Regions from separate parts of the Faecalibacterium sp. IP-3-29 genome, predicted to be linked through region 1. Evidence: riboswitches for the same ligand, from Rfam matches in the RefSeq annotation. Region 1 holds a riboswitch; the other holds the start of a gene.

The links. Region 1 has a riboswitch for thiamine pyrophosphate ahead of thiW (energy coupling factor transporter S component ThiW). Riboswitches for the same ligand answer to the same signal wherever they lie in the genome.
Region 2: linked by a shared signal. The riboswitch ahead of thiT (energy-coupled thiamine transporter ThiT) and the one ahead of thiW (energy coupling factor transporter S component ThiW) in region 1 are both predicted to bind thiamine pyrophosphate.

The regions. Positions count from the first base shown of each region.
Region 1 covers NZ_CP094471.1:296,940-316,060, reverse strand. Annotated here, with positions in the region: gene MTP40_RS01415 (flavodoxin family protein) at 1-605, shown strand, start outside; gene MTP40_RS01410 (hypothetical protein) at 778-1,134, shown strand; gene MTP40_RS01405 (hypothetical protein) at 1,347-1,718, shown strand; gene MTP40_RS01400 (glycoside hydrolase family 2 protein) at 1,881-4,286, shown strand; gene MTP40_RS01395 (hypothetical protein) at 4,437-4,832, shown strand; gene MTP40_RS01390 (DUF5685 family protein) at 4,836-5,675, shown strand; gene MTP40_RS01385 (J domain-containing protein) at 5,783-6,535, shown strand; gene MTP40_RS01380 (hypothetical protein) at 6,610-7,563, opposite strand; gene cysS (cysteine--tRNA ligase) at 7,694-9,091, opposite strand; gene MTP40_RS01370 (TVP38/TMEM64 family protein) at 9,559-10,161, opposite strand; gene MTP40_RS01365 (3'-5' exonuclease) at 10,301-11,305, opposite strand; gene MTP40_RS01360 (Cof-type HAD-IIB family hydrolase) at 11,323-12,141, opposite strand; gene thiC (phosphomethylpyrimidine synthase ThiC) at 12,320-13,630, opposite strand; gene thiE (thiamine phosphate synthase) at 13,788-14,420, opposite strand; gene thiM (hydroxyethylthiazole kinase) at 14,407-15,228, opposite strand; gene thiW (energy coupling factor transporter S component ThiW) at 15,241-15,756, opposite strand; TPP riboswitch at 15,937-16,043, opposite strand; gene MTP40_RS01335 (SPFH domain-containing protein) at 16,225-17,514, shown strand; gene MTP40_RS01330 (Trm112 family protein) at 17,529-18,629, shown strand; gene MTP40_RS01325 (TPM domain-containing protein) at 18,642-19,121, shown strand, end outside.
Region 2 covers NZ_CP094471.1:1,035,873-1,047,128, reverse strand. Annotated here, with positions in the region: gene MTP40_RS05020 (Ig-like domain-containing protein) at 1-129, opposite strand, end outside; gene MTP40_RS05015 (HlyD family secretion protein) at 166-1,278, opposite strand; gene MTP40_RS05010 (hypothetical protein) at 1,280-1,735, opposite strand; gene MTP40_RS05005 (endonuclease domain-containing protein) at 1,915-2,280, opposite strand; gene MTP40_RS05000 (microbial anti-inflammatory protein) at 2,737-3,144, opposite strand; gene MTP40_RS04995 (peptidase domain-containing ABC transporter) at 3,255-5,612, opposite strand; tRNA gene MTP40_RS04990 (tRNA-Asn) at 6,085-6,161, opposite strand; gene MTP40_RS04985 (sigma-E processing peptidase SpoIIGA) at 6,487-7,395, shown strand; gene MTP40_RS04980 (sigma-70 family RNA polymerase sigma factor) at 7,560-8,261, shown strand; gene sigG (RNA polymerase sporulation sigma factor SigG) at 8,496-9,260, shown strand; gene MTP40_RS04970 (sporulation transcriptional regulator SpoIIID) at 9,297-9,542, opposite strand; TPP riboswitch at 9,653-9,755, shown strand; gene thiT (energy-coupled thiamine transporter ThiT) at 9,844-10,416, shown strand; tRNA gene MTP40_RS04960 (tRNA-Ala) at 10,562-10,637, shown strand; gene MTP40_RS04955 (recombinase family protein) at 10,962-11,256, opposite strand, start outside.

The DNA.
Region 1 (19,121 bases):
TCAACGGCAGCCCCCACGAGAAGGGCTGCACCTATACCGCCCTGTCCCTGATCGCCGGGGAGCTGAACGCCAGCGGCATCGAGACCGAGATCCTGAACGTCGGCACAAAGCCGGTGGGCGGCTGCATCGGCTGCGGCGGCTGTGCCGCCGGTAAGGGCTGCGTGTTCGGCGGCGTGGTCAACGAGGCCATCGAAAAGGCCAAGACCGCCGATGCCTTTGTGTTCGGCACACCTGTCCACTATGCGTCCGCCTCCGGCAACATGACCAGCTTCATGGACCGTCTGGCCTACGCGGGCGGCAAGTATCTGGCCTACAAGCCCGCCGCCATCTGCGCTTCGGCCCGCCGCGCCGGCACCACCACCACGCTGGACCAGCTGGTAAAGTACCCCGAGTTCTTCCACATGCCGCTGGTCAGCGGCTCCTACTGGCCCATGGTCCACGGCTCCAAGCCCGAGCAGGTGCTGGAGGATGAAGAGGGCTGTGCCGTGATGCGGGAGCTGGGCCGCAACATGGCCTGGCTGCTCAAGTGCATCGAACTGGGCAAAGCAAACGGCATCACCCACCCTGAAAATCCCCGCCGCCCCATGACCAATTTCATCCGCTGAGTTTCCCCTCGCTCCCGCCTGCCCGGCGGGGGCTTTTTCGTTGACAAATCGCACAATATCTATTATCTTTTTTCATTTACCTCCTCAATTCCCATTAAAAGGATTTTATGATATACTGTATTCACAATCCAGTGAGGGTTGAATTATTATTTTATCAAAGGAGGCCATCACTATGAGAAAGCTTATCACCTGTTTACTTTCTGGAGTTTTAGTTGGTTCCATGTTGCTCGCTCCCGCATCAGCTACAACAACTTCTGTCATTTCTGATGACCCTTCTATCGACAACTCTAGCGTTGTTCCTTATGCTTCTCTTTGCGACGAATGTGGCATTGGTCAAGTCCGGTACAATACCAAAACAGAAGGTCCTTGGATTTTCAATCGGTATGTCGAATGCCTTTCCGGCGATCCTCAATATCGTGATAAGGAGTATTATCGCGATTTAACCAAGTACTATCTCTGTGATCATTGTGGAAGCGGCTTTGGCGACGCTGTCCGTGAAACGAAGGTTGAGCATGAACACGGCTGGTAATTAGCTTTTGCTTATTCACTTATAGTACTTTATAATCCTTGCATTCTGCTCCCGCCTTTCCGGCGGGAGCGTTTTTTTGTCGTCAATCCGCATAAAAGGAGCTCTCTTTTTTCTGTTCCTCTCACAATTTTCTCTTTCTGCGATCCATGCTATAATGAAGATGAGATCAGAGAAGTTCACCCCCATACTTTCTCAAAAAGGAGGCGTTTACCATGAAAAAGATTCTTTCCGCATTTTTCGCCGCTTTTCTTCTGGCAAGTCTATGTGCTCTTCCCACATTCGCAGCGTCTCAGGTTCGTTCCACAAATGCTGCAACAACTGCCGAACCTGCGGTCCTCGTCTGTGAATATTGCGGACAGAGCGATATGATTTGTGTGGATGAGTATTATGCTTCCTGGTATACAGTCAATTTTATTCCTTGTCAGGGACGCGACCCCCGATATAATGATTCGGTCGAGAATCGCACTCATGTTGAAATTTATCAATGTCAATCCTGTAAGTTTGGCACCAGCGTAGTTTCTACGGAAGAGCAGATTTCCCACAAGCACCCCGCCATGCGTGCCTACGACCTTCCCAGATTCTGATATTTCCCTTGCGCCTCTGCCCTTGCCGGCGGGGGCGTTTTTGATTTTAACAGCTTTTTCTGCAAAAACGGAAAAAATAAGGGACGGAGTGCTTTTTTCGTTCACAACTTTGTGGTAGCATAAGGGTAAGAATTATTTTGTGCAGAGCGATGGAGACAGGCTATGGAACACTACGATTGGAACGACGGCTGGCTGTTTGCCCCCACCTTTGATCCCGCCATCGTCCGCCCCGAATGCACCGGGGTGGAGCTGGAGCCGGTGCGCTTGCCCCACACGGTCAAAACGCTGCCCTACAACTATTGCAACGAGAACGAATACCAGCGGGTGTCCGGCTACCGGCGGGAGTTTTTTGCGCCCAAAGAGTGGCAGGGCCGCACGGTACTGCTGACCTTTGGAGCCGTGGCCCACGATGCCACCGTGTTCTGCAACGGGCGGCGGGTGTTCCACCACGGGTGCGGCTACACCGCCTTTACTGTGGACCTGACCGAATCGCTGCTGCTGGGCCAAAAAAATGTGGTGGCTGTCCGGTGCGACAGCCGGGAGGACCTGAACATTCCTCCCTTCGGCGGGCAGATCGATTTTCTGACCTACGGCGGCATCTACCGGGCCGTCAGTCTGGACGTGAAGGAGCCCGCCTACCTGCGCGACATCTTCATCGAGGCGCAGGCCGAGGGCGATTTCCGCATCTATTCCTCCACAGTGGGCGAAACCATCGGCTGCACCCTGCAGGCCGAGATCCGCAGCCCCGCCGGGAGCAGAGCCCTGTACAGCGGTGAACTCAGCCTGCCCATTGTGGGCACCCTGAACGGCGTGCATCCCTGGAGCGTGGAGCACCCCTTCCTCTATACCCTGACCGTCCGGCTCATCCGGCCCGGCACCAGCGGCCTGCCCGACCGGGTGCTGGACGAAAAGAGCACCCGGTTCGGCTTCCGCACCATCCAGTTCGTGGCCGGGGGCTTTTATCTGAACGGCCAGCGGGTGGAGCTGCGGGGCCTGAACCGTCATCAGAGCTACGCCTATCAGGGCTATGCCATGCCGGACAGCATTCAACAGCTGGATGCCCAATTGTTGAAAAAGCAGCTGGGCTGCAATGCAGTGCGCACCAGCCACTACCCCCAGAGCCCGGCTTTTCTGGATGCCTGCGATGAGCTGGGCCTGCTGGTGTTCGTGGAGATGCCCGGCTGGCAGCACATCGGGGATGACGCCTGGCAGGCTCAGGCATTGCAGAACTGCCGCGAGATGGTCTGCCAGTGCCGCAACCACCCCAGCGTGTTCCTGTGGGGCGTGCGGGTGAACGGCAGTTCCGACAACGAGGCCTTTTACAAGCGCACCAACGAAGCCGTCCATCGGCTGGACCCCACCCGCCCCACCGGCGGCGTGCGGATCGCCCGCAAGAGCCAGCTGCTCGAGGATGTTTACGCCTACAACGATTACTCCTACTCCGGCCGCGGCCCGGGCTGCGAGCCTCGGTCTGCCGTTACGCCTGACCTGCGCAAGGGTTACCTCATCAGCGAGTTCGGGGGCCAGCAGTTCCCGGCCAAAGCCTTTGACGACGAGCCGCACCGGCTGGCACAGGCTCTGCGCCACGCCGCCGTCCTCAACGATGCCATTGCCCAGCAGGGCGTGGCCGGTGCCCTTGGCTGGTGCATGGCCGATTACAACACCCACCGCGAGTTCGGCAGCGGCGACCGCATCTGCTACCACGGCGTGACAGATCTGTTCCGCAACCCGAAGCTCTCCGCCGCCGTCTACGCCAGCCAGAAAACGCCCCGCTCCCCTTCGGACGTGGTGTTCGAGGTCTCTTCCAGCATGGCACTGGGCGACCACCCCGGCGGCTTTGCCGGGGCCTGCTGGGTGTTCACCAACGCCGAGAGCGTCCGCCTCTACCGGGGCAACGATTTCATTGCCGAGTTCACCCCCGACCGCCGGGGCCGCTTTGCCGCCCTGCCCCACCCGCCCATCGAGATCCAGGATTTCGTCGGCTCCCTGCTGGAAAAGTATGAGGGCCTTGACCAGAGCACGGCCCCGCAGGTGGCGGCCATCCTCAACGAGATGCGCCGGGACGCGCTGAACCTTTCGCCCCTCTCCCGGGCGCGGATGCTCTCCCTGCGGTTGAGCGCAAACGACCTGCTCCGGATGTACTACAAATACATCGGCGTGCTGGGCGGGCCGTCCAGCGTCTACCGGTTTGAGGCAGTCTGGCACGGGCGTACCGTCCGCACCGTGGTCAAGGAGCCGGTGCAGTCGGTGCGGCTGGAATGCGTGGTGCACAACCCCATCCTGACCGACGGCCCCACCTGGGACTGCGCGGCGGTCAGCCTGCGGGCCATTGACCAGAACGGCAACCTGCTGCCCTACTGCGGCGAGGCCGTTCAGCTCAGCGTGGAAGGCCCGGTAAAGATCCTGGGCCCGGCCATCGTCCCCCTGCGGGGCGGCATGGCGGGCACCTATCTTGCCACCACCGGTGAAGCAGGCCGTGCCGTGCTGCACTGCCGGATGGAGGGCGCGCTGGATGTGGAGGCCGCCCTGACCGTGCGCAAGCGCTCCGGTGCAGAGAATGCCAATTAAATTTCGTCCTTTCATGGTAGATTTGCAATCTGTTCAAAGTTTTATCATGGTTGGCTGATATTCTATTGTTGTGAACAATCAAACGCCCTCTCTGTCCATGCGTCTGCGTGGCTGAGAGGGTTATTCTTGAGGACAAAGGACCGGAAATCTATGAGAGAGAAACTTCGTCAGTTTATGATCGGCCGCTATGGCACCGATGGCCTGAACCAATTCCTGAGCATTGCCTCGCTGGTGCTGCTCCTCATCGCCATCATCAGCCGGGTCAGCCTGTTCACCTATCTGGGCGCGGCCCTGCTGATCTTCTGCTACTATCGCACCTTCAGCCGGAACATCTCCAAGCGCACCGAGGAGAACTACAAGTTCTACACCCTGAAGGACCGGGTGGACAACAAGTTCAAGGGCTGGAAGGAGCAGTGGGCCAACCGCAAGGTCTATCACTACTACCGCTGCCCCCAGTGCCGCCAGAAGCTGCGCGTGCCCCGCGGCCGCGGCCGCATCCAGATCTCCTGCCCCCGCTGCGGCACCCAGTTCATCAAGAAGAGCTGAGCCATGTTCGGATATGTTATCCCGAATCAGGCCGCGCTCAGCCCGGAGGCACAGGCGCGGTACCGCGCGGCCTACTGCGGGCTCTGCCGCCGCATCGGCGCGCTGCACGGCACCCGGGGGCGGCTGACCCTGAGCTATGACCTGACCTTTCTGGATCTGCTGCTGTGCAGCCTGTACGAGGGCGAAAGCGCCTGTGCGACAGGCTGTGACCACTGCCCCATCCACCCCATCCGGAAGGTGGAGTGGCGTTCCAGCGGCCCCACCGATTACTGTGCAGACCTGAGCGTGGCCCTGCACTACTACAACGCGCAGGACAAGTGGAACGATGACCACAGCCTGCTGGGCCTGGGCTTTGAAAAGATGCTTGCTGCCCCCACGCAGCAGGCCGCCGCCCGCTGGCCCCGCCAGTGCAGCGCCATCCGCACCTGTCTGGATCGGCTGGCCCGGTACGAAGCCGAGGGCAGCGAGGATCTGGATGCCGTTTCCGGTTGCTTTGGGGAACTGATGGCCGAGCTGTTCGATTACAGGCAGGACCACTGGTCCCCGGAACTGCGCAGCATCGGCTTCAACCTGGGCAAGTATATCTACCTGCTGGATGCCTATGACGACCTGGCCCGGGATGAGCGCAAGGGCGCATACAATCCCCTGCGTACCCTGAGCAGAGAACCCGGGTACGAGGAAGAGATGCGGGAGATCTTTGAGCTGCTGCTGGCCAATTGCGCCCGCAGCTTTGAGCGCCTGCCCTGTGTGGAGGACGTTGACCTTCTGCGCAACATCCTGTATTCGGGCGTGTGGCTCAAATATCACTGCAAAAACGCAAAAAAGAAGGACAAAACCGCCTGATCCCGGCGGTTTTCCTTGATTTTTCCGTTCCAGTCCTGTACACTAGAGATTGCTTGTGCGGCACAATGGCCGCACAGATGGTAATAGAGACGTGAGGAAGTAGACCGATGAGAGACCCCTATGAGGTTCTGGGCATCCAGCGCGGTGCCAGTGAAGACGAGATCAAAAAGGCTTACCGTGCCAAGTGCAAGCGCTGGCACCCTGACCTGAACCCCAACGACCCCACCGCCGAAGAGCACTTCAAGGAGGTGCAGGCGGCATACGATGCCATCACCAAGGGCGAGACCGGCCCCCAGATGGGCGGCGGCTACGGCGGCGGCTACGGCCAGCAGAGCGGCCCCTCCTACGGCGGCTATCAGCAGGGGTACCAGCAGAACGGTTACTCCAACGGGGATTTCGGAGACTTCGGCTTCGGTTATGACCCCTTCGGGTTCGGATTCGGCTTTGGCGGCAATTATCAGCAGCAGCGCGGCCCCGGCTACAACGGTGCAGACACGCCTGAGATGCAGGCCGCACGCAACTTCATCGTCAACCAGCGCTACCCCGAGGCCCGCCGCGTGCTGGACGGCATCACCGTGCGCACCGCCCGGTGGTACTATCTCTCCTCGCTGGCCAATCAGGGCCTGGGCAACAGCATCGATGCCCTGCAGGATGCCCGCCGCGCCGCCCAGATGGAGCCTGGCAACACCGAGTACCAGATGAACCTGCGCAATCTGCAGGACCCGGGCCGCACCTACCGCACCCAGACCACCTACGCCCAGCCCGGCGGCCTGATGCGCTGGTGCTGGAGCATGATCCTGCTCAACCTGCTGTGCAACTGCTGCTGTGGCGGCGGCTGGGGCTGGCGGTTCCGGATGTAAGCGCCAATAAGGATGTAAGAACAAACAAAAAAACCTCCCTGCCGGCGTGGCAGGGAGGTTTTTTGCTGATTCAGTTATCGGATCACGATGGTCCGGCTGATCTCGCTGCTGGAGTAGTTTCCGGCGGCCTTGGCCGTCTGGACATACTCGCCGGGCTCGGTGGGGAATCCGCTCTGGGTCGTGCCCAGGAAATCGAAGAGACCGCTCTTCTTTTTATAGGTGTAGGTCACCTTGCCGCCCTCGACCACCTGACCGTCGCTTTCGACCACTGCGGCAACGTTGTAGTTCTGGGCCTCTGCCGCAGTCATGCTGGCGGGGAGCTCCTGTGCCCAGTAGACACGCACCCCTGCACTCTTGGGCTTGATGCGGAAGAACGCCATACCGGCGGTGTTCACATCACCGGATTCCAGCGCCACAGCACCGCCCACATAGCTGCCGGCTTCCGTGGGCTGCTCGTCCAGATAGATGCGGCTGAACACGCCCTCGGGCAGATATTTGCGGATGAGCTCCAGCGCCAGCTTCATGCCGGTGGAGACATCCTTCAGCGTGGGGATGTAGAATTTCAGGACATCCATCACAGAGACCACTTCATCAGCCACCCGCAGCAGCACGCTCACGTCGTTGCCGTCGATCAGCTGCTTAATGTAGGCGTAGATGTTGAACTCCTCTTCCTGCTCAGGGTTCGCCGACATCTTTTTCGGCAGGGGGATCATCTTGAGCAGGGTGCGGATCTTGCCCGAAAGGATCAGGGTCACATAGCCCTGCGCTTCGCCGCTGGTGCCCATCACCACGCCGATATACTGGGTATCTGCCGGGGTGGTCTGGACGCTCAGGGTAAAGGGGGAGCCATAGGTCAGATCCCCGTCTGCGGTCAGGCGGATCGAGACAACGCTGTTGGTCTCACCCACGCCTGCGGTGGTCAGGTCAGGCAGTGCGCTGCCCGCCGAAGCCGCCAGCGCCGGTGTGGCCGCCGCACTCAGGGCGAACACTGCCGCCAGCAGCAATGAGATCAGCCGTTTGATTTTCATCAGCCAAAGACCTCCTTTTATATAGGTTCTTGTATCATGCAAAAATAAGGGTGCGTGGAACACACAGCACAGTGTTCCCGCACCCTCATTTTACCGCATTGTACCGTACAGGTCAATAACGGGATTCAAGTTAAATTTTGCTCAGTTGCGGGCCCTGGGCGGTATCTTTGACAGCCCAGCCCATCTCGGTGAGCTGCGCACGGATGGCATCCGCAGCGGCCCAGTCCTTGGCCTTCTTGGCGGCGGCACGCTTTTCCACCAGCTCCGTCACCTCAGCGGGCACCTCGTCCTTCTTGCGGTTGTACATCAGGCCCAGCACACCGGTGATCTCATCGAACGCCTTGGCGGCAGCCTCCAGCGCAGCCTTGGAGGAGGCAGCGGACAGGGTGTTGATCTCCTTGACCAGATCGAACACGGCAGCCAGCGCATCGGGGGTGTTCAGGTCATCGTCCATGGCCTTGCAGAACTTGGCGCGGGCCTCGTCTGCCTTGGTGGTCAGGGTCTCATCGGTGCCGAACGCGGTCTTGCTCAGGGCAAAATCGAGGTTCTCGCGGCAGGTGTAAAGGCGCTCCAGGCTGTTCTTGCAGCTCTCGATGAGGTCCACGGTGTAGTTCAGGGGCATCCGGTAGCCTGCGGTCAGCATAAAGTAGCGGATGGGCTCGTAACCGTAGAGGTCTGCCACATCGCGGACGGTGAAGAAGTTGTGCAGGCTCTTGGACATCTTCTGGTTATCCACGTTGATGAAGCCGTTGTGCATCCAGTAGTGGGCAAACTCGCAGCCGTTGGCGCACTCGCTCTGGGCGATCTCGTTCTCGTGGTGGGGGAAGATCAGATCCTGACCGCCGCAGTGCAGGTCGATGGTCTTGCCCAGATGGGTGCGGCTCATGGCGCTGCACTCGATATGCCAGCCGGGGCGGCCCATACCATAGGGGCTTTCCCAGGCGGGCTCGCCGGGCTTGGCAGCCTTCCAGACGGCAAAGTCGGCGGGGTCTTCCTTCAGGTCATCCTCCATCTGGCTGCGCAGCTCGCGGTTGCCGCTCTCCAGATCGTCCAGCTTGAGGTGGCTCAGCTTGCCGTATTCCGGGTCGCTCTTGACGCGGAAGTAGACATCCCCGTTCTTGGCGACATAGGCGTGGCCGGAATCGATCAGGTCCTTGACGATGTCCAGGATCTGCTGGATGTGCTCCGTTGCACGGGGCTGGACGGTGGGCTTTTTGCAGTTCAGACCGGCGGCATCCTTGAGGTACTCGGCCTCAAAGCGCTGGGCCACTTCCTTCATGGAGGTGCCCTCCTCCTGGCCCTTCTTGATGAGCTTGTCATCAATATCGGTGATGTTGGAGACATAGATGACCTTGTTGCCGCGGTATTCCAGATAGCGGCGCAGGGTATCGAACACGATCAGCGGGCGGGCATTGCCGATGTGGATATAGTTGTAAACGGTGGGGCCGCAGACATAGATGCGGTATTCGCCGGGCACCTGCGGCACAAACTCTTCCTTCTGGCGGGTCAGGGTGTTGAAAATCTGCATAAGAACTCTCCTTCTTGTAGGGCAAACAAAAGCCGCAGCAGAACCTCTCAGTCTCGCTTCACTCGCCAGCTCCCCTAATAGGGGAGCCCTTGGCAAAGAGGGCAGCTCCTGCGAATCTGCCTGAAAAAACAAAAGCCCTCAAAGCAATATGATATCGCATATCACTTCGAAGGCGGTTTTCAAAATCGCGGTTCCACTTCTGTTTGTCGCTCAAAGCCGATAACGGCGGCTGCCGCGCTGCGATACTCCCCAGCAGGTTTCCCGCGGCGTGCTGCCCGGGCGCACTTCACACACGCTGCTGCAAACAGGCTCCCAGCCAACGGCCCGTTCTCTCTGTCCAGCTCACCTTTGCGCTACTCTGCCCGGGTAAACGCATTTTTCCTGATACATCTGTATTATAGCCGGGCCGGGGGGAGAAGTCAAGCAGAACGCAGGCGCTGGCATTTCAGCGGCAGCTCTGCGCCGATTCAATCGATCTCGTGCTTTTTACAGAAGTGCTTGCTGGCAAAGTACATTCCCGCCCAGATGGCGATGGCAAGCACGAGGTAGAACGGGTTCTTCATGGCAGACACCAGCGACTGCCCGAAAAGGGCCATCATGGCCACCATCACGCCCTTGCCCAGCAGCATGGTGACAAGGTAGCGCTTCTCGTCAAAATCAGAGATGCCAAAGGCAAAGTGCATAAAGGACGAGGGCGTAAAGGGCAGGAGCGACAGCATGAACAGGGACGCTGTGTCGAACCGGCTGACCCATTGCTCCGCCTTTTGCAGCTTGGCCGAGCGGCGGGCAAATTTCCAGAAAAAACGCTTGACGACACGCCGCCAGAGCAGGAACATCACAGTGCCGCCCAGCATCACCCCGGCCCAGCTGTACACAAAGCCCAGAAGCCCGCCGTGGGCCGCAACATTCAGCGCCACAATGGCGATGAGCGGCAGCGGTGGAAAAAAGGATTCCACCATCGCAAGGATCACGGGCGCAATGGGGCCAAGGTCGCCAAAGCCTTCCAGCAGGGCCTCCCAGAATTCCAGCGTTCCCAGCTGGTGGAGCCAGCCTATCATCGTCATTTCCATCCCGCGTGTTCCTTCCCTCTCATTTTTCTTTAGTATATCCGGTTTCTATGACACGCCCGTGAACAAAATACGAGCTTTTTTTGTCCTATCACCTATACTACGAGACTGCGGGGGCCTTTCCTGCACAGGGCGGGGATTTTTATGCTTTTCCGGCGGCTTCAGCGGCGGCCTTTTCGGCCCGGGCCTGCATCCGCTCGATCTGCTGGGCGCGCATCCGTTCCCAGCGGGCAAGCCCGGCTTCGTCCGGGATCTGGACGCAGCGGGCAAAGCTCCAGTGCAGGCCGTCCCGCCGGGCCAGCTTATAGCGCTGGAATACGCCCTTTCCAACCTCATTGCCGGTACCGGCGCAGGCAGGGCAGACAGACAGAGTATACCAGCCGCTGTTGCCCTTTTTCAGCCAGATATCATCCGGCTGCAGATCCCCGCCGCACACCGGGCAGCTGGCAGTGATGATCTTTGGGTCGCTGCGCCAGGTGGACTGCTCCACATAGCCGCGGAACACCCGGAAGTCCCGGTAATCGCCGGGGGCGGGGCAGAGACTTGCCCGCAGAGATTCCTCCTCGGTGGGGTAGGCCGCCAGACCCGCCCGCAGGTCAAGCTTACGGCAGACATCGGCGGTGTAAAGGGTATCGGACAGGGCATCGTGGAACGGGCGCTCCATCGGGATGCCCATCCGGGTCACAACGCTTTCCAGCGTCATGCCCTCGCCCTCCTTGCGGGGGTGCTCCCGCAGGAAGATCTGCTGCAGATCATACCACTGGGTGGGGCGGCTCTCGTCCAGATTGCAGAGGAAAAGGTTCTGCTTGAGCACCGGCACGTCATCCATGCCCCACTCGGCAAACTCGGCATCCGGGCCGCACCACTGCATAAAGCGGCGCAGGCCCTGCACGATGGGCTCGCCCCGGTCCAGGTCGGCCTGGGTCAGGCCCGTCACCTTGGCGATGTGGTGCTGCAGGGTGCGGAAAATGCGGGGACGCAGGTGGATGGAGAAGGTATCCAGCACGTTGGCATCCTCGTCGATCTTCACTGCGCCGATCTCGATGATCTCGCCCCGGAAGGTCTGCTGCACGCCATGATAATTAAAGATGTACGGCTTATAGCCGATGTTCCATTCCAGATCAAATAAAACCAGATTGCGTGGCATTGTTGTTTGTGTTCCTCTCAGTTCAGGATAAATTTTTCGATGGCCTCGGCCACGCCGTCGTGGTTGTTGTCGGCGGCGGTGACGTAATCGGCCACAGCCTTGACGGCATCCTCGGCATTCTGCATGGCAACGCCCACCCCGGCATAGGAGATCATGGAGCGGTCGTTCAGGCCGTCGCCGCAGGCCATCAGGTTCTCCCGGGTCAGGCCCATCCGCTCCAGCAGAGCGGCAAGGCTCCTGTCCTTTGCCACGCCCAGCGGCACGGCCTCGATGAAGAAGGGGCTGGAGGGGTACAGGTCGATCCGGCCCGCAAACTGCTCCTTTCCGGCGGCGCAGACAGCATCCCGCCGGGCAGGGTCAAGAGTGATGAGCATTTTGCAGATCGGATAGTCCACATAGGAGGCCAGATCATCCACATGGATCATCGGCAGCTTTGTGGTAAAGCACTCCTTGTTTGCCCACACGTCCTGATCCCGCTCACACACGATGCCCTCGCTGTTATAGGTCAGGATGGCCACATCCTGCCGGGCTGCAAATTCGCAGAGCTCCGGGACGAACTCCGCCCCCAGCTGCACCTGATACAGGGCCTCGCCGGTCACGCAGTCCACGATCTTGCCGCCGTTGTAGGCCAGCACACAGCCGCCCTTTTTGTCCAGCCCCAGCGCCTTTGCCAGCGGCAGAATGCCCGCCGTGGGGCGGCCGGAGGCCAGCACGATGGTCACACCCTGTGCGGCGGCATCCAGCGCCGCGCGGGTGCGAGGGGTAACGATCTTTTCGTCATTGGTCAGGGTGCCGTCCAAGTCCAGAGCCAGCACCCGGATATTCGATCTTGCCATGAATTTTATTCCTCGTTCTCAGGCAGGGGCTTCCCGCCGGATATTTTATTACTTACCCATCTATTTTACAATGCTTTCCCTTTTCTGTAAAGCAGGAAACCCGTTCCCCGCCCAGGGACAAGCAAAAAAGCCGCCCGGCGAGCAAAACCGGACGGCTGAGAAGGAAGAAAACGCTGTGTTACAGGATGTCGATGTATTCCCCGGCCAGCGCCTTGTTCATGCTGCGGACGGCGCAGAACTTGCCGCACATGGAGCAGGTGTCGCTGTGGTCATCCTCAGGCAGGCGGGCATCCCGGATGGCCTTGGCGGTCTCGGGGTCGAGAGCGCAGGCGAACTGGGCATCCCAGTCCAGCACGCGGCGGGCATCGCCCATCTTGTCGTCGATATCCCGGGCATGGGGGATGCCCTTGGCGATATCGGCCGCATGGGCGGCGATCTTGGAGGCCACGATGCCCTGCTTCACATCGTCCACGTTGGGCAGAGCCAGATGCTCGGCGGGGGTGACATAGCACAGGAAGGCTGCACCGCTCATGGCGGCAACGGCACCGCCGATGGCAGCCGTGATGTGGTCATAACCGGGGGCAATGTCGGTGACGAGGGGTCCCAGCACATAGAAGGGAGCGCCCATGCAGATGCTCTTCTGCACCTCCATGTTGGCGGCCACCTGATTCAGGGGCACATGGCCCGGGCCCTCCACCATGACCTGCACGTTGTGTGCCCAGGCGCGCTTGGTCAGCTCGCCCAGACGCACCAGCTCTTCGATCTGGCAGACATCGGTGGCATCGGCCAGGCAGCCGGGGCGGCAGGCATCACCCAGCGAGATGGTCACGTCGTGCTCGGCGCAGATCTCACAGATCTCGTCAAAGTGCTCGTAGAAGGGGTTCTCGTTGCCGGTCATGCTCATCCAGGCGAACACCAGAGAGCCGCCGCGGCTGACAATGTTCATCTTCCGCTTGTGGGTGCGGATCTGGTCAATGGTCTTGCGGGTGATGCCGCAGTGCAGGGTGACAAAGTCCACGCCGTCCTCAGCGTGCAGGCGCACCACGTCGATGAAGTCCTGCGCGGTCAGGGTGGCAAGGTCGCGCTGATAGTGGATGACGGAATCGTACACGGGCACAGTGCCGATCATCACGGGGCACTCGTGGGTCAGCTTCTGGCGGAAGGGCTGGGTGTTGCCGTGGCTGGACAGGTCCATGATGGCTTCCGCGCCCATATTGACAGCGCTCATCACCTTTTCCATCTCCACGTTGTAATCCTTGCAGTCGCGGGAAACGCCCAGGTTCACGTTGATCTTGGTGCGCAGCATGGAGCCGATGCCCTCGGGGTTCAGGCAGGTGTGGTGCTTGTTGGCGGGAATGGCCACCTTGCCCTCAGCCACCAGCTGACGGATCTCCTCCGTGGTGCGGTATTCCTTTTTGGCCACGATCTCCATTTCCGGCGTGACGATGCCCTTGCGGGCAGCGTCCATCTGTGTGGTGTAGTTCTGCATGGTACTTTCCTCCAAATGTTTCTTTTATCTTGAACAGCGCTTTGCGCGCTGAACGTACCGGAAATAGGTTTTTGCGCAGCCTTTCCTCTGTGCGCAATTGGCTCCCCCTTTGGGGGATCTGGCATCGCGCCAGCGATGACTGAGAGGGCGAGCCGCCTTACAGCTGCTCCGCCAGTGCCTTCAGCTCCCTGCACTCGGCCTCGATGTCCTCCGCGCCGAAGATCGCACTGACAAGGGCCACACCGTTCACGCCGGTGCCCTTGAGCCGGAGCAGGTTCTCCTTGTGGATGCCGCCGATGGCCACAACGGGGATGTCCACGGCATCGCAGATGGCTTTCATCATGCCCTCGGGCAGAACGTCCACGTCTGCCTTGGTGTGGGTAGAGAAGGCTGCACCCACGCCCAGACAGTCGGCACCGTGCCGGACGGCCTCCAGGGCCTCCTCCACGCTGTGGACGGATACGCCGATCATCATCTCATCGCCCACGCGCTGGCGCACCTGAGCAGCGGCCATATCTTCCTGCCCCACATGGATGCCCTCGGCGTGGCAGCGGATGGCAATGTCCACGTTATCGTTGATGAAAAAGGGCACGTTGTACTTTTTGCACAGGTCGTGGAGCTCAAATGCCTCCTTCAGGAAGGCTTCCTCGTCCAGCTCCTTTTCCCGCAGCTGAACGCAGGTCACACCGCCCTTCAGGGCGCTCTCCACCTGCTGATAGAGGGTCTGACCGCCCACCCAGGCACGGTCGGTGACGGCGTAGAGCCGCATATATTCTTCAGCGCACTTCATACTTGGCACCCTCTTCCAGCTGAGCCGGAGTCATATGATAAATGGCATCAATGATGTAATTGCGGTAGGTGGCGTTGCCGTCCAGCGGGGTCAGCCGTGCATGGGCGATCTCGCCCGCAAGGCCCATGGCGCAGACGGCGGCAGCCGCAGCCTCCAGCGGCTGGCCGGGGTTGGCAGTGAGAAAGGCCGCCGTCAGGGCAGAGAGCTGGCAGCCCGTGCCGGTGATGGCACTCATCATTGGGTGGCCGTTGCGGATGCAGTAGGCTTTTGCCCCATCGGCCACGATGTCAATGGCACCGGTGATGGCCACAACGGCACCGGTCTTTGCGGCAAATGCCTTGGCAAAGGCCACCGCGCCGTCCAGATTTTCCTCGGTGACCTTGTCGGCCACATCGGCATCCACGCCCTTGGTGGTGCCCGCGCCGGAAGCCAGCGTCTTTACCTCGGAGATATTGCCCCGGATGACCGTGAACCGCACCTCGTCCAGCAGGCGGTAGGCCGTCTCGGTGCGCAGGGCGGAAGCGCCCGCGCCCACAGGGTCCAGCACCACGGGGTGGCCCAGTGCATTGGCCTTTTTGCCTGCCCTGAGCATGGATTCAATGGTGCGGCTGTTCAGGGTGCCGATGTTGATGTTCAGCCCGCCGCAGATGGTGGTGATATCCTCTACCTCTGCAGCATCGTCGGCCATAATGGGCGAAGCACCGCAGGCCAGCACCATGTTGGCGCAGTCGTTCACGGTGACGTAGTTGGTGATATTATGAATCAGGGGGCTTTTGGTGCGGACATTGGCAAACTGCTCTGCAAACATGACGCACCCCCGTCAGGAAAGGCTGCTCTGCATGGAGCGCAGGGCACCGGAGTGCTGTAGGCTGTACACCAGCACGCCCGCAATGACCGCACCCACAGCGGTGGAGATGAGGAAGGGCACGATGTAGGCGTAGAACGCGATGTCACCGGCGCTCTTGCCCATCAGGCAGATGGCCACCGGGTAAGCGCACAGGCCGCCCAGAATGCTGGTGCCGAACACCTCGCCCACCAGGGTGGCGATCAGGTTTTTGGTCTTTGCGTAGACCAGGCCGCAGAGCAGGGCACCAAACATGCTGCCCGGGAAGGCCATCAGGCTGCCCAGACCCAGGATATTGCGGAGCAGCGAGGCCACAAAGGCCACGCCCACGCCCCACCAGGGGCCCAGCAGCACGGCGCAGAGCACATTGACCATGTGCTGCACGGGGGCGCACTTGCTGCCGAACATCGGGAAGCTGAACACACTGCCCACCACGCACAGGGCGCAGAACATTCCAGCGAGAGCCAGCTTTTTCACAGAGAATTTTTTCATTGGAAACTCCTCTTTCTCAAAAAGCGGTCGAGGCTTGCTGGCCTCCTCTCACGCCGGAACACGGCTTCCCATCGCAGTCATTTCAAGGCTCAGGGCGCTCCCCCTCAGCCCGGAGCCGCCCGTTGCGGCGGCTTGCGGCAACAAAAAACAGGAGACACCACAGCGGTGCCTCCTGCAAAAAATCATTTTCCTATGACTTCCTACGGCGGCATTATCCGCATCAGGTCAAGGGTCGAAGTTTGGTTACTTCCTCTCAGCCCGCCTCACGAGCTCCCCTGTGTTTTGTTTCTCGTAGGGTATTGTACACCCGCCGGGGCAAAAAAGCAAGAATAAGTTTTTCTTTCGCCTTTTTGCCAAATCGCTTTTACAATTTCCCGGATTATGTTATACTTGTCCCAAATTTCGCAGCGCCCGGGGGAGCCATTCCCCGCTTTGGGGCACTGCCCGGCACAAAAGGAGATTGAAGTTATGGGTCTCATCAAAGCAGCCATGGGCGCGGCATCCGGCGTGATGGGCGACCAGTGGAAGGAATATTTTTATTGTGACGCTCTGCCTGCGGAGGTGCTGGCCGTCAAGGGCCAGAAACGGACCAATGGCCGCTCCGCCAACCGGCACGGCAGCGAAAACGTCATCTCGGACGGCTCTGTGATCGCCGTGGCCGACGGCCAGTGCGTGCTGATCGTGGAGCAGGGCAAGGTGGTGGACCTCTGTGCTGAGCCCGGCGAGTACACCTACAGCACCGGCACCCAGCCCTCCCTGCTCAGCGACGGGCTGAAGAACATCGACAGCGTGTTTGCCGAGCTGGGCAAGCGGTTCAGCTTTGGCGGGCAGGCCGGTTCCGACCAGCGCATCTACTATATCAATACCCGGGAGCTCACCGGCAACAAGTACGGCACCCCCAACCCGGTGCCTTTCCGGGTGGTGGACCAGCGCGCCGGTATCGATATCGACATCGGCATCCGGTGCTTCGGCGAATACAGCTACCGGGTGGTCAACCCCATCCTGTTTTACACCAATGTCTGCGGCAATGTGGAAAACGCCTACACCCGCGACGCGCTGGACAGCCAGCTCAAGACCGAGCTGATGACCGCCCTGCAGCCCGCCTTTGCCCGGATCAGCGAGCAGGGCATCCGCTACTCCGCCCTGCCCGGCCACACCGCCGAGCTGGCCGAGGCCCTGAATCAGGAGCTGAGCGCCAAGTGGAGCAGGCTGCGCGGCATCGAGATCGTCTCTCTGGGCGTTTCCGGTGTCAAGGCCAGCGAAGAGGACGAGCAGATGATCAAGGAGCTGCAGCGCAGTGCGGCCTTTATGGACCCCACCCGCGCCGCCGCGCATCTGGTTGGCGCACAGGCCTCCGCCATGCAGGCTGCCGCCTCCAACACCGCCGCCGGTCCCGCCATGGCCTTTATGGGGATGAACCAGGCTGCTGCAGCGGGCGGTGTCAACGCCCGGGATCTCTACCAGATGGGCGGCCAGCAGACCGCCGCGCAGCCTCAGGCCGCACCGGCCGCTGGCTGGACCTGCAGCTGCGGCCACACCGGCAACACGGGCAAGTTCTGTGCCGAATGCGGCAAGCCCCGGCCCGAAGCCCCGGCTGTCTGGGTGTGCAGCTGCGGTGCAAAGAACAGCGGCAAATTCTGCTCGGAGTGCGGCAGACCCCGGCCCGCCGCCAAGTGCGCCAACTGCGGCTTTGTGCCCGCCGACCCGGCCAACCCGCCCAAGTTCTGCCCCGAGTGCGGCAAGCCCTTTGGGGCCTGAGAGGGGTCTGACGCATGGCTGAAAAGACAACGAATTATCAGTGCCCGGCCTGTACCGGCCCCCTGCACTACGATGGTGCCAGCGGCAAGCTGGTCTGCGATTACTGCGGCTCGGCCTACGACGTAAAGGACATCGAGGCCCGCTACGCCAAAAAGCAGGCCGCTGCCGACACTGCCGCCGAGGGCGATGCCAAAAAAGCCGCCCGCCTGCCCCGGCAGGACAGCCCGGTGTGGAGCGAGGCCGAGGCGGAGGGCCTGAACAGCTACTCCTGCCCCACCTGCGGGGCCGAGCTGGTCTGTGATGAGACCACCGCCGCCACCACCTGCCCCTACTGCGGCAACCCCACAGTGCTGGGCGGCAAGCTCTCCGGCAAGCTGAAGCCGGAATACATCCTGCCCTTCAAGCTGGACAAAAAGACCGCCATTGCCCAGCTGACCAGATATTACAAGGGCAAGGCTTTCCTGCCCAAGGCGTTCAAGAGCCAGAACCACATCGCAGAGATCCAGGGCGTATATGTTCCCTTCTGGCTCTACGATGCCAAGGCCGACGCGCGCGGCCGGTACGAGGGCCAGAACTCCGAGAGCCACCGCGAGGGCGATTACATGGTGACCACCACCCAGCACTACGATGTGCGCCGCGAGGGCTCGGCCGCCTTTGCCAAGGTGCCGGTGGATGGCTCCAGCAAGATGCCCAACACCCACATGGATGCCATTGAGCCCTTTGATTACGGTGACCTGATGCCCTTCTCCACGGCCTACCTGCCCGGCTATCTGGCCGACCGGTATGACGAGGATGCCGATGCCTGCGCCGAGCGCGCCTACCGCCGGATGTACAACTCCACGGCCGATGCGCTCCACGCCACCACCGGCGGCTACAGCGAGATCCACCCCATTTCCGAGAACATCAACGTGGATATGACCCACGCCCACTACGCCCTGCTGCCGGTCTGGATGCTCCACACCCGGTGGAAGGACAAGGACTTCCTGTTCGCCATGAACGGGCAGACCGGGCGGCTCATCGGCGACCTGCCGGTGGACAAGAGCCGGGTGGCCGCGTGGTTTGCGGGCATCAGCCTGCCCCTGATGGCAGTGCTGGCGTTCCTGCTGTTGTTATAAGGGGGTGGCAGAATGAAACACACTGCGAAACGCTTTGCCGCCCTGCTGGCCGCACTGGTGCTGGCGCTCTGCCTGAGCATCCCCGCCTTTGCCGCCGCACCGCTGGTGCGGGACGAGATGGGCCTGTTCGATGCGGATACTTACAGCCAGCTGGAAGCTTCCGCCGAAGCCGCCAGCGACGGCCACGACTGCGACGTATATTTTCTGGTAGTGGACAGCATCGGCGATGCCGACCAGCGCCAGTACGCCAAAGATTACTACCTTGCCAACGGTCTGGGCAGCGGCCCTGAACAAAGCGGCATCCTTTTCCTGCTGGCAGTCGGCTCCCGCAAGTATGTCACCATCACCTACGGCGGCGGCGTGACAGCCTTTACCGATTACCGCATTGAGCAGATCGAAGATGCCGTTGTTCCCTATCTCTCGGACGACGACTGGGCCGAGGCCGCCTCCGAGTACCTCTCCATGTGCGCCGACACACTGGATTTCTACGCC
Region 2 (11,256 bases), 740 kb from region 1:
CACCTTGGGCAGCGTGAGGGCCAGCGGCGTGGTAACAGGGCCGGCAGCCGACGCAGGCAGGGCGGCGGCACAGGCCAGCACACCCAGCAGAGCCGCGCTGGCGGCCAGCTGTTTCGGGTTCAGTTTCATTCTTTCGTACCTCTTGGGCGTGGAATCGGCGGGCGCTTAGCGGAACAGCACGCCCAGGGCCTCCATCACATAGTCAAAGTAAGTCAGTTCATCGTACTCCACACGGGCGGTGACGCTCATGCCGTTGGAGAGATCCACCTTGTCGCCGCTGGTGCTCACGACATAGGTGTTGTCCGGCTTGATGGTCATCTTGTAGTAGGACCCGCTGGTGTTGGTGGTCACGTCACTGTCGATGGAGGTAACAGTGCCGGTCAGGGTGCCGTAGGAATACTCCGACAGGCCGGTGATGGCGATCTTGCAGGGGTCGCCCACGTTGATCAGCGGCCGGTCGTTGACGGTGACAGCCGCCACGATCTCAAGGTCGCTGTTCTCGCTGGCAACGGTGGCCAGAGCGGAGCCTGCGCTGAGCACCATACCCACCTTGTAGGGGGTGTCCATGTGGATGACACCGGAAGTGGGAGCGTAGATGTAGTAATCGTTTGCGCCGGTGTTCAGGGCATCCAGCTGGGCCTCGATGTTGTCAATGTTGGCCTGCACGCTGGTCAGGTTGGCAGAAATAGACTGCAGGGTGGAGTAGTACAGGCTCTCCACCTCGCTCTGGTTCTGCTCCATCATGGTCTTGATCTGCTCGTCGGTGTAACCGGCGGCCTGATAGGGCGAAGCGTCGAACGCCTTCTGGCTGACCTGGCTCTTGTAGCTCTCGTACTGGTAGTAATAGGGCTGATCATCGATGTCGGTCTCGCTGAAGTAGTTCTTGTCGTCCTGAATGGACTTGAGCAGCTTCTCGTACTGGCTCTTTTGCTTTTTGTAGATGTCCAGCTGCTTCTGGTAGCTGTCCTGCTGGATGTCCAGATCGGTGCTCTTGATGTGGGCAATGAGGTCGCCCTCGGTGACATAGCTGCCCTCCGAGATGTTCAGCTCGGTGATGGAGCCGGAGTAACTGGACATGATATAGGTCTTGTTGGCCGCCTGCACTGAGCCAGTGGACTGGCTGACGTAGGTGCGCTTGTTCTGGGTGCTCCAGATCACCAGAAACACCATGAGGAAAGCCACCAGAAGAATGAGCGCGTAGCCAAAGGCCGGCAGCTTCTTCTCCATCATAATGCGGCGGTCCTGCAGGTCGGAAAGATTCTGAATGCGAGTGGTCATATTACTTCGTCTCCATAAAAACGTCCATGACACCGTTTTCGCTGTCCTGATTGACGTAGATGCTGTAGGCGGTGCCGGTCAGCTCGATCTCGTGCTCGTAGGCATAGATGTTCAGCTTCTGGCTGGCAAGGCTGCTGTGGTCCATGGGGCCGGTGAAGTGGGCGTACAGGCAGCCCTTCACCCGCAGCACAGCGTCCTGCTCGTAGCCCGGCTCCAGGCGGGGGATGAGCTGGTTGACCTGCATCATAAAATAGATCTGCGGCTCCGGGTTGGGGCCGGAGGTAAACTTGACGCACTGGATCACAGGGCCAACCGGCATGGCGCTGTGGCTCTTGATAAAGTTCTGCATCTGGGTCAGGATCACGCCCAGGTTGCCCAGCTCGCTGGCATCGATCTTGCGTGCCAGAACGTTGGTCAGCTTCAGGGTCTTGTTTTCTGCAACTTGGATCTCTCTCATAATAATGTCCACCTGTTTCTTTTTTGTTTGCAATAAGCAATTGTCTGGGGGAAAAGATTCTTTTTTACCGTTTTGCCAAAGACTCTCCTCAAAGCGGTCTCACCCTCTCAGTCAAAGCCTAACGGCTTTGCCAGCTCCCCCAAAGTGGGAGCTCTTGACAAAAAGGGTCACAGCTGCTTTTATATCCGAATTTGTACTTCCCTATCAATGGTCTCGCATACAGCATCAAAATGATTGTTAACATCCCGATTAGAGAACCGTAAAACTTTCAAGCCATAGCCATGCAGGATAGCACTTCGTTCCTCATCGTAAGCTTTCCCCTGTTCAGTATAATGCTGTGAGCCGTCAAGTTCAATAACCAATCTTGCATCCGCGCAATAAAAATCCACAATAAACGATTCAATGATCCGCTGTTTGTAGAATTTTACCGGATATTTCCGCAAGAAAACATACCAAAGCCGTTGCTCCTGTGGTGTCATTTCCCTCCGAAGTCTTCGGGCTACATCCAGCATGTCGTTATTCTTGACAACTGTCGTCTTTTTCATCAGCTTATACCTCTACCGGGCTCACCCTCTCCGTCAGCGCACACGCGCTGCCACCTCCCCCAAAGTGGGAGGTTTTGACAGAACGATTCACTCCCTGCACTGTGGGCAAGTCTGCGTTCACACTACGCAAAGGGAAACCCGCCGTACACTGCGCTATGCCAAGGGCTCTCCCTTCGGGAGAGCTGGCGCAAAGCGCCTGAGAGGGTGAGGATGCTCACGGTAAGCCACTCACACAGCGATAAAGTGTCACTATGTAAAGAGCATTCCTGTAAGGATAAACATAATCTTCTACCACACACAATTGCCTACCGCAACGCGATAAGCAACATAAAAATAAGGTGTGCCAGGAGGCACACGCCTCCTGGCACACCATAACGAGGCATTGTTGTCTGCCCCGCGCTAACAAGTAGGGCGGTGCAGTTTCCTCAACGCTTCATAATTTCAGATCACGTCTAATTAGACAGTGAACTTAACGTCAGTCTCCTTGACGGTGTTCTTGGTGGGAGCCACGCCCAGGTTGTAGACAGCAGCAGCAATGCCCAGAGCGTTCATAGCATAGTCACCAAAGTTGTTCTTCTCGATCGGGTTGCCCTTAACATTGGTGCCGAACAGGTTCTTGCCGATGTTGCCGACTTCCTTCCAGGTGGTGTTGCCGCTGAACAGGACACCGATGGTGCGGTCAATGGTGGACTGCAGGAAGGTGTTGCCAACCAGAGTCACGATGTTGGTGTTGAAGGTCTTAACGTTGTCCAGAGTCCAGATAGGAGCGGTAACAGCGCCGATAGCGTCGATGAAGTTAGCGCCACCGTTGACGTAGGTCATTTCGTTCTCTGCGATAACAGAGTAGTTTGCAGGCATCATCATAATGAATTACTCCCTTCAAATGAATGAAAAAACTTATTTTAGCGATCTTTTTCCGGCTGCGCATCCATCCAAAGATCATTTATGTAACCGAGTGCGCACTCGGCTGCAACTTAATAGGTCATTGCCTCGCCATCGTCGTCTTCTTCAACAACTGCCGCGGGGGCAACGGGTGCAGGCTCTTCCTTCTTACGGCGGAAGATGCCCTGCTGCAGGTTCCAGAGCTCGTAATACTTGCCCTGCTTTGCCAGCAGCTCGTCATGGGTACCGCGCTCCACGATCTGGCCGTGATCCATGACCAGGATCAGGTCACAGTCTCGGATGGTGGAAAGGCGATGTGCCACGATCAGCATCGAACGGTCAGCCAGCTGGTTATAGATCATATCAAAGATGGTATTCTCTGTACCAAAGTCCAGGCTGGAGGTCGATTCATCAAAGATGTAAAGGCTCGAATCCTTCAGGAACGCACGGGCCAGTGCAATGCGCTGCTTTTCACCACCGGACAGGCCGTTGCCAGCTTCCTCCAGATAGGTGTTGTACTGCAGCGGCAGCTTGCGGATGAACTCGTGTGCGTCGGCCTTCTTGGCCGCCTCCCGTACCTGATCGAGGGTAGCCTCGGGGCGGGAGATGCGGATATTCTCGAAGATCGTCTTGCTGAACAGCTCAACGTTCTGCGGGACATAAGAAATGCAGCGGCGGACGGATGCATTGCTGTACTCGTCCAGATCAACGCCATTCACGCTGATGGTACCGCTCTCCGGCTCGTAATACTTGAGCAGGAGCTTGGTGATGGTGGACTTGCCGGAACCCGAGGAACCAACCAGCGCCACCTTTTTCCCCTGCGGGATGGTGAAGGAGATGTGGTCCAGTGCCGGGGTGCGGTTGCCATACCGGAAGGTGACATCCTTGAACTCAATGTCGCCCTCCATGCTCTCCATCTCGGTGTACTCGCGGTCATCGTCCTGCTCGGATTCATAATCCATGATCTCCGTCAGGCGCTTCATGGAGATGGAAGCTTCCTGAATGGACATCTGCATACTGATGAGCTCGCTCACCGGAGAAGTAAAGTAGCCCGAAAGGGTGCTGAACGCCATGTAGCCGCCCAGCGTCAGCTGGCCATTCAGCACCTGCGTGATGCCCACATAGGTGGTGACCATGTTCAACACGGTCATGATCACGCTGGAGATCAGGCTCTGGCCGGTGCTGATCTTGCTGGAACGCAGGCTGATCTTCAGGCTCTTGATGTATTCACGCTCAAGGGCTTCCAGCTCGCGCTCTTCGCAGGCGTTGCACTTGATGGTCTCGATGCCGCGCAGGCTCTCGATCATCTGGCTGTTCAGAACCGCCGACTGTACCATCGTCTCTTCATTGATCCGCTTATAGGGCTGCTTGAAGATGATGACGAGCAGCAGGCTCAGAACGGTGGTAAACAGGGTAATGGAGAACAGCGAGGAGTTCATCCGGAACAGAACAAAACCTGTACCCACGGCCATCACAATGTCCATGACCACGCTCATTGCAATGCTGGTCAGCACCGATTTGATGGTGCTTGCATCGGAATAGCGGGTGGTGATCTCGCCGGTCTTACGGGATGCAAAGAACTTCATCGGCAGTTTGTACACATGCTCGAAGTAGCCCAGCATCAACGGGATATCGATTTTAATGGAAAGGAAGATCAGGATCCACTGTCTCACGGTCGAAAGCAGCGTGCTGGTCAGGTTGACCACGCTGAACACGACAATGAGCGATATGAGCAGGTTTTTCAGCCCATAAGGCAGCACCTCGTCCATGATCGCCTTATTAAAGACGGTGGACACGATGCCGATCAGTGTCAGGATCACTGAACTGAGAATAGCGTAAGCAAACAGCTTTTTCTGGGGAAGCAGCAGATCCATGTACCGCTTCAACATGTTGTTGCGGGCTGCCTTGGCTTCCTCTTTACCCTCCACCTTATGCTTGCCTGTGCCGCCCTTGAACTCCGCTGTGGGGTTCAGCAGCAGCAGCACGCCGGTGAAGTTTTTATAGAACTCATCCAGGCTGATTTTTTTCAGTTCATTTGCAGGGTCGCCGATGACGACATAATCCTTGCATTTGTACTTTTTGCTTGCATCAGCCTTGCGTTCTTCTTCCTGCACCACATGCTTGCGGCGGGCATCGTCATCCTTGATGGTCGTCTTTTTGAAGATGACCACAAAGTGGGTCAGGCCCTGGTCGGTAATGACCTGCGCAATCGCGGGCAGTGTGAAATCGCTTAAAAAGTTTTCGCGGTCAACACGGACAGCCGCCGTGCTGAAGCCCAGCTCATTGGCTGCTTTCTGCAGGCCAACGAGGTTCGTGCCTTTCATGTCGGTTCCCATCATATCCCGCAGGCGGGTGATGGTGATTTCCTTTTTGTAATGGAGGCACACCATTGCGAGCGAAGCGGCCGCGCAGTCCGTAGAATCGTGCTGCCGCACATAGGTATAACGCATACGATGTTTCCTTTACAAGAGACCGACAACCAAAAGCAAACGATCTCTTTTTCAATGTACTGTGTCTATTTCAAAACTACGGCTTTTATTCTAGCACACCCGGTCTGTTTGCACAAGCCCCAGTTTGCTGTTGTTTTGGCTGTAGGTCTGACAAATGAAAAAGGTTTTCTTTTTGCACTCCGGTTTAACAGCGCATAGCCTTCTGCTTTGCCCTGCCCTGCGGAGAACCAGGGCAAAGCAGAAGTCCGCTGCTATCAAAAGAAGGGAGCGCCTACCCTTTGATCTGAGTCAATCACCACAGAACGTTTAAAAACTGTTCCAAGGTTTGGGTGTAGTATACCACAATCTGACAGCATCTTCAAGAGGACATTTTTTAAGAAATCATTAATTTTGAAGATTTTGTGAAAAAAGTCTCAGATTGGTTACAACATCCGGTTAAAAAACAAGCGGCGAAGTTGCCCTCGCCGCCTAATGGCGCCTCTTGCCTGACTCGAACAGGCGACACCCTGATTAACAGTCAGGTGCTCTAACCGACTGAGCTAAAGAGGCACATCTTTCAAAACGCAATTGCGCAGCGCACAATTGACTGCGAGATGTATTATAACTCTTCCCGCTCCCTTTTGCAAGCCTTTTTTGGAAATTTGTGAAAAAAGTTTTTCAAAGGGGCTCAACCCTCTCAGTCAAAGCCTTGCGGCTTTGCCAGCTCCCCCGAGGGGGGAGCCTTTGGCAGGACCACCGCAAGCAGCTGCTAAAGGCCGGGGCAGTCTTGGCTCCCCCTTTGGGGGAGCTGGCGCGTTAGCGCCTGAGAGGGCGAGCCCGTGTTCCGACATCCTTTTTCTTACGCTTCTGTTACCCTATCAATACCAGAAAGAAGGTGCCGCCCATCAAGACTGTGATCTACCTCGATGTCCTGCTGCTGACAAATTTTGCGCTCACGCTGCTGTTCCTGCTGGCGGCGGGGCTGCTGGCCGGGGTGGAGTGCCGGGCCGGGCGGCTGCTGTTGGGCGGGGCGGCGGGGGCAGCTTCCTCGTTGGCTCTGCTGGCCCCGGAAGCGCCGGACGCTGCCGCGCTCTTATATAAAGTGTCAACCGCCGCCCTCACGGTGGCCGCCGCCTACGGCCGGCCCGGGGTCAGATGCTTTGCCCGGCTTGTTGGGTGGTTCTGCGCGGGAAATCTGCTGCTGGCGGGGGCGCTGCTGCTGCCCGGGGCACAGACCAACAACGGCTGCATCTACCTACCCCTTTCGCCGGGGGCACTGCTGGCGGGCGCGGGCGGGGTGGTGCTGGCTGTGCAGGGGGTGCTCCGCTTTCTGGGCCGGGGCGGCGGGCGGGTGTTCCCCGCCCGGCTCACCGTGGCAGACACAGCGCTGGATGTCCGGGCCTTCTGCGACACCGGCTTTTCGGTGCAGGAGCCGCTTTCGGGCCGGGCGGTGGTGCTGGTGCGGTTCGGTGCCGTGCAGAGCCGCCTGCCGCCCGCCCTGGGTACTTATCTGGAGCAGCACTTTGCCGGGGCCGCTCCCCTGCCCGTCCCGGCGCTGGGGGTGCGCCTTGTCCCCTGCACCACCGTGGCCGGGCACTGTATCCTGCCGGCCGTCCCGGCAGCTTTTGTGGTTTGCAAAGCCTCTCTTGGCTCCCCTGCCAGGGGAGCTGTCGAGCAAAGCGAGACTGAGAGGTTCTATGCCGCCTTCGCCGACCTCCCCCCGCCGCCCGATGGGTGGGATGTGCTGGTGGGGGTGGAAGCCGGGGACCATTTTCAGCAAGCTCACCCTCTCAGTCACGACTAGCGTCGTGCCAGCTCCCCCAAAGTGGGAGCCCTTGGCAAATCGGGCCACTTCTGCTAATTACTTTTGCTCAAACTCTACCAAAATGCCAAAGCCTCTCCCTTCGGGAGAGGTGGCAATGCGTTAGCATTGACGGAGAGGGTTTACCCGTCAAAGGAGGAACCATCTTGCATCGTCTTATTTCACTTCTACGCCGCCTTTTCCTCTCGCTTCTTGCCCCTTCCGCCGCCCACTACATCAACGGCGGGCCCAGCCTGCCGCCGCCGCTGACACCGGAACAGGAAAAGGCCCTGCTGATCCGGATGATGGCGGGGGATGCCGCCGCGCGCGATGACCTCATCACCCACAACCTGCGGCTGGTGGTCTATCTTGCCAAAAAGTACGAGAACAGCGGCGTGCCGCAGGAGGACATGATCTCCATTGGCACCATCGGGCTGATCAAGGCGGTGAACACCTTTACGCCCGCGCGGAACATCAAGCTGGCCACCTACGCCAGCCGGTGCATCGGCAACGAGATCCTGATGTACCTGCGCAAAAGCTCCAACCGGCGGCAGGAGGCCAGCATCGACGAGCCCCTGAACACCGACGGCGACGGCAACGAGCTGCTGCTCTCGGACGTGCTGGGCAGCGACGAAAACCTTGTGGGCCTGCAATTGGAGCAGGCCGCCGAGCGCGCCACCCTCCGGCGCTCCGTGGAGCAGCTGGCCCCCCGGGAGCGGCAGATCATGGAGCTGCGCTTCGGCCTTGTGGACGGCGTGGAGCACACCCAGAAGGAAGCCGCCGATGCCCTTGGCATCAGCCAAAGCTACATCTCCCGGCTGGAAAAGCGGATCATCCGTCAGCTGAAAGAGGTGCTGGAGCGGGAGTAACCGGCAGCTGGCTCACCCTCTCAGGCGCTAACGCGCCAGCTCCCCCAAAGGGGGAGCCAAGACTGCCCCAGCCTTTAGCACCTGCTTGCGGTTGCCCTGCCAAAGGCTCTCCCTTTGGGAGAGCTGGCATTGCGAAGCAATGACTGAGAGGGCGAGGCTGCTAACAATTCCCATGTATCTTCCCCGCCCTCTTACCCCATACTTCCGGTATCAACGTAACCGGAGGTTCGGGGGATGTACAACAAAGTGGAATTATGCGGGGTGGACACGGCCCAGCTGCCGGTGCTTTCCGAAGCGGAAAAGCGGCAGCTGCTCACCCGGGCGCGGGCAGGCGATGCCGCCGCCCGGCAGGCCATGATCGAGGGCAACCTGCGGCTTGTCCTGAGCGTGGTGCAGCGGTTCGCGCAGCGGGGGGAGAATCTGGACGACCTGTTTCAGGTGGGGTGCATCGGGCTCATCAAAGCCATCGACAACTTTGACCCGGCCCAGCCGGTGCGGTTTTCCACCTACGGCGTGCCCATGATCATCGGGGAGATCCGGCGCTTCCTGCGGGACAACAACGCCCTGCGGGTCAGCCGCAGCCTGCGCGATGCTGCCTACAAGGCCATGCAGGCCCGGGAGACGCTGGAAAAGCAGTTGGGCCGGGAGCCCACCGTGGACGAGGTGGCCCGGCAGGCAGGGCTTTCCCGCCGGGAGGTGAACGCGGCGCTGGAATCGGTGGTGGAGCCCATCAGCCTGGAAGAGCCCCTTTACACCGATGGCGGCGATGCCATGTATGTCATCGATCAGGTGCGCGACCCGGACAGCGAGGACAGCTGGATCAGCGGGTTGGAGTTCCGGCAGACCGTGGCCGGGCTGACCCCGCGCGAAAAGCGGATCATGGAGCTGCGCTACCTCAAGGGCGAGACCCAGATGGAGGTGGCGCGGGAGATCGGCATCAGCCAGGCGCAGGTCTCCCGGCTGGAAAAGGCCGCGCTAGAGCAGTTCCGGCACAAATAAACAGGAGAGCGGCACAGGCCTCCCTGCACCGCTCTCCTACTTTTTGTATTTGCGTCTGGTCGCCGCCCCGCCCCGCAGATGGCGCTCGGCCTTGTTGCGGGCCAGCACGGCCTGCACCCGGGCAAACAGGGCCGCATCCACGGCCCGCAGGCGGGTGGATACGTCCTTGTGCACCGTTGATTTGCTGCACCCGAACGCCCGGGCGGCTGCCCGCACCGTGGCACTGTGCTCTGCAATGTACTCTCCCAGCAGCGCCGCCCGCTGCTCCGGCTCCACGTTCATCCGGTCACGCCTCCCCTGTTTGCGGTCTCCCTAAAAAATATGAGCCAGCGGCCGCCAATATGCCCGCCGGGGCTTGACATTTGGGCGCTGACCGCTATACTGGGAGCTGGACATAAAAACAGGGGCGCTGAAAAGCTGAGATCCGCACCTGAGCGGAGTACCCTCGAACCTGATCCGGGTAATGCCGGCGTAGGTAGTTTGCGGAAAGGTCCACCCTCTTCACAAACGAAGCCCATGCGCCTGCCTTTTTGTGCAGGTGCATTTGTTTTTGTGTACTATTATCTGAGAAGAGGAATCTCCCATGTCAAAAACCTATTCCAAGACCCGCATTCTTGTGGAGTGCGCCCTGATGATTGCCATTGGCACCGTACTGAGCAACATCAAGTTCTTCACCCTGCCCAACGGCGGCAGCGTTACCCTGCTGAGCATGCTGCCTTTTGTGCTGGTCTCCTTCCGCCACGGCGTGAAGTGGGGCCTGTTCACCGGCTTTGTCAACGGCTGCCTGCAGATGCTGCTGGGCTTCTGGGCACCCCCGACCCCGACCTTCCTGTATTTCCTGGGTGAAGTCCTGCTGGACTACCTGGTGGCCTTTATGGCACTGGGCACTGCCGAGTTCTTTGCCCGTCCCTTCAAGAACCGGATGGTCGGCGTGGCCGTGGGCACCTTTATGGCAGGCTTCCTGCGCTTTATGTGCAGCTTCCTGTCCGGTGTGCTGGTCTGGGGCAACCTGAACGAAGGCCTGTCCGCCTGGACTTACAGCCTGGTGTACAACGGCAGCTACATGCTGCCCGAGACCCTGCTGACCATGGTGGCCGCCGTTCTGCTCTGCCGCGTGGCTCCGCAGATCTTTGACCGCCAGCACGCAAAGGCCTAACCCATCCTCACTTTGTTCCGCGCCCTGCCCGGCTCTGTGCCCGGCAGGGCTTTTTTGTTATTGCAAACTTTTTCAAATTGGGTGTTGACAACCGCCCGCCCGGCTGGTATAATAATTCACGTCGCAGGACACCAACCGAATATGTGGGGGATTAGCTCAGCTGGGAGAGCGCTTGCATGGCATGCAAGAGGTCAGCGGTTCGATCCCGCTATTCTCCACCAAAAAAGCACTGTACTTCGTAGGAAGTATGGTGCTTTTCTTTTTTGTTCCGACAAAAAGATCAGGGGTGCACCGCTCGCCATGCAGGCGGGCCAGTGACACCCCCGATTTCAATCGAAACCGTTATCTGATTTAACGCTTGCAGTGTTTTCCGCGCCGCGCCGCCAGCTCCATGCCAAGGCCCGCCAGCGTATCTCTACGCTGACGGTCTTTTATGGGCGCGGGTGGATTACGCAAGCCGCGCATCTAAAAAGCTTTTTTCCCCGCCGGACTGTTCGGCGGGTCGATGCTGTTCGAATCCACCCGCCTAGCCTCCGGGAAGGTTATTACAAAACAGAAACTCCAGTACCCGGTTCGGATACTGGAGTTCTTGGTGGAGCGAAGCAACCTAAATCCGAACCATTGCCCTCTGGGGCATTTTGGGCGGCGATTTCATCGAAAGTGATAGTTTTTGTGCCGTCTTTGTAGTTGAATGCAATCAAAACTTTTTCATCGTAGAGATAAACAGCATTCACGAATGTATTGATAAGCGTTTCCCGGTGGCTTTTCACGTTCGGGTCGAGCTTGCGGAACCGGGTCAGCCAGAAACGAACTTGATTTTCGCTCAACCGCGGCCGAGCG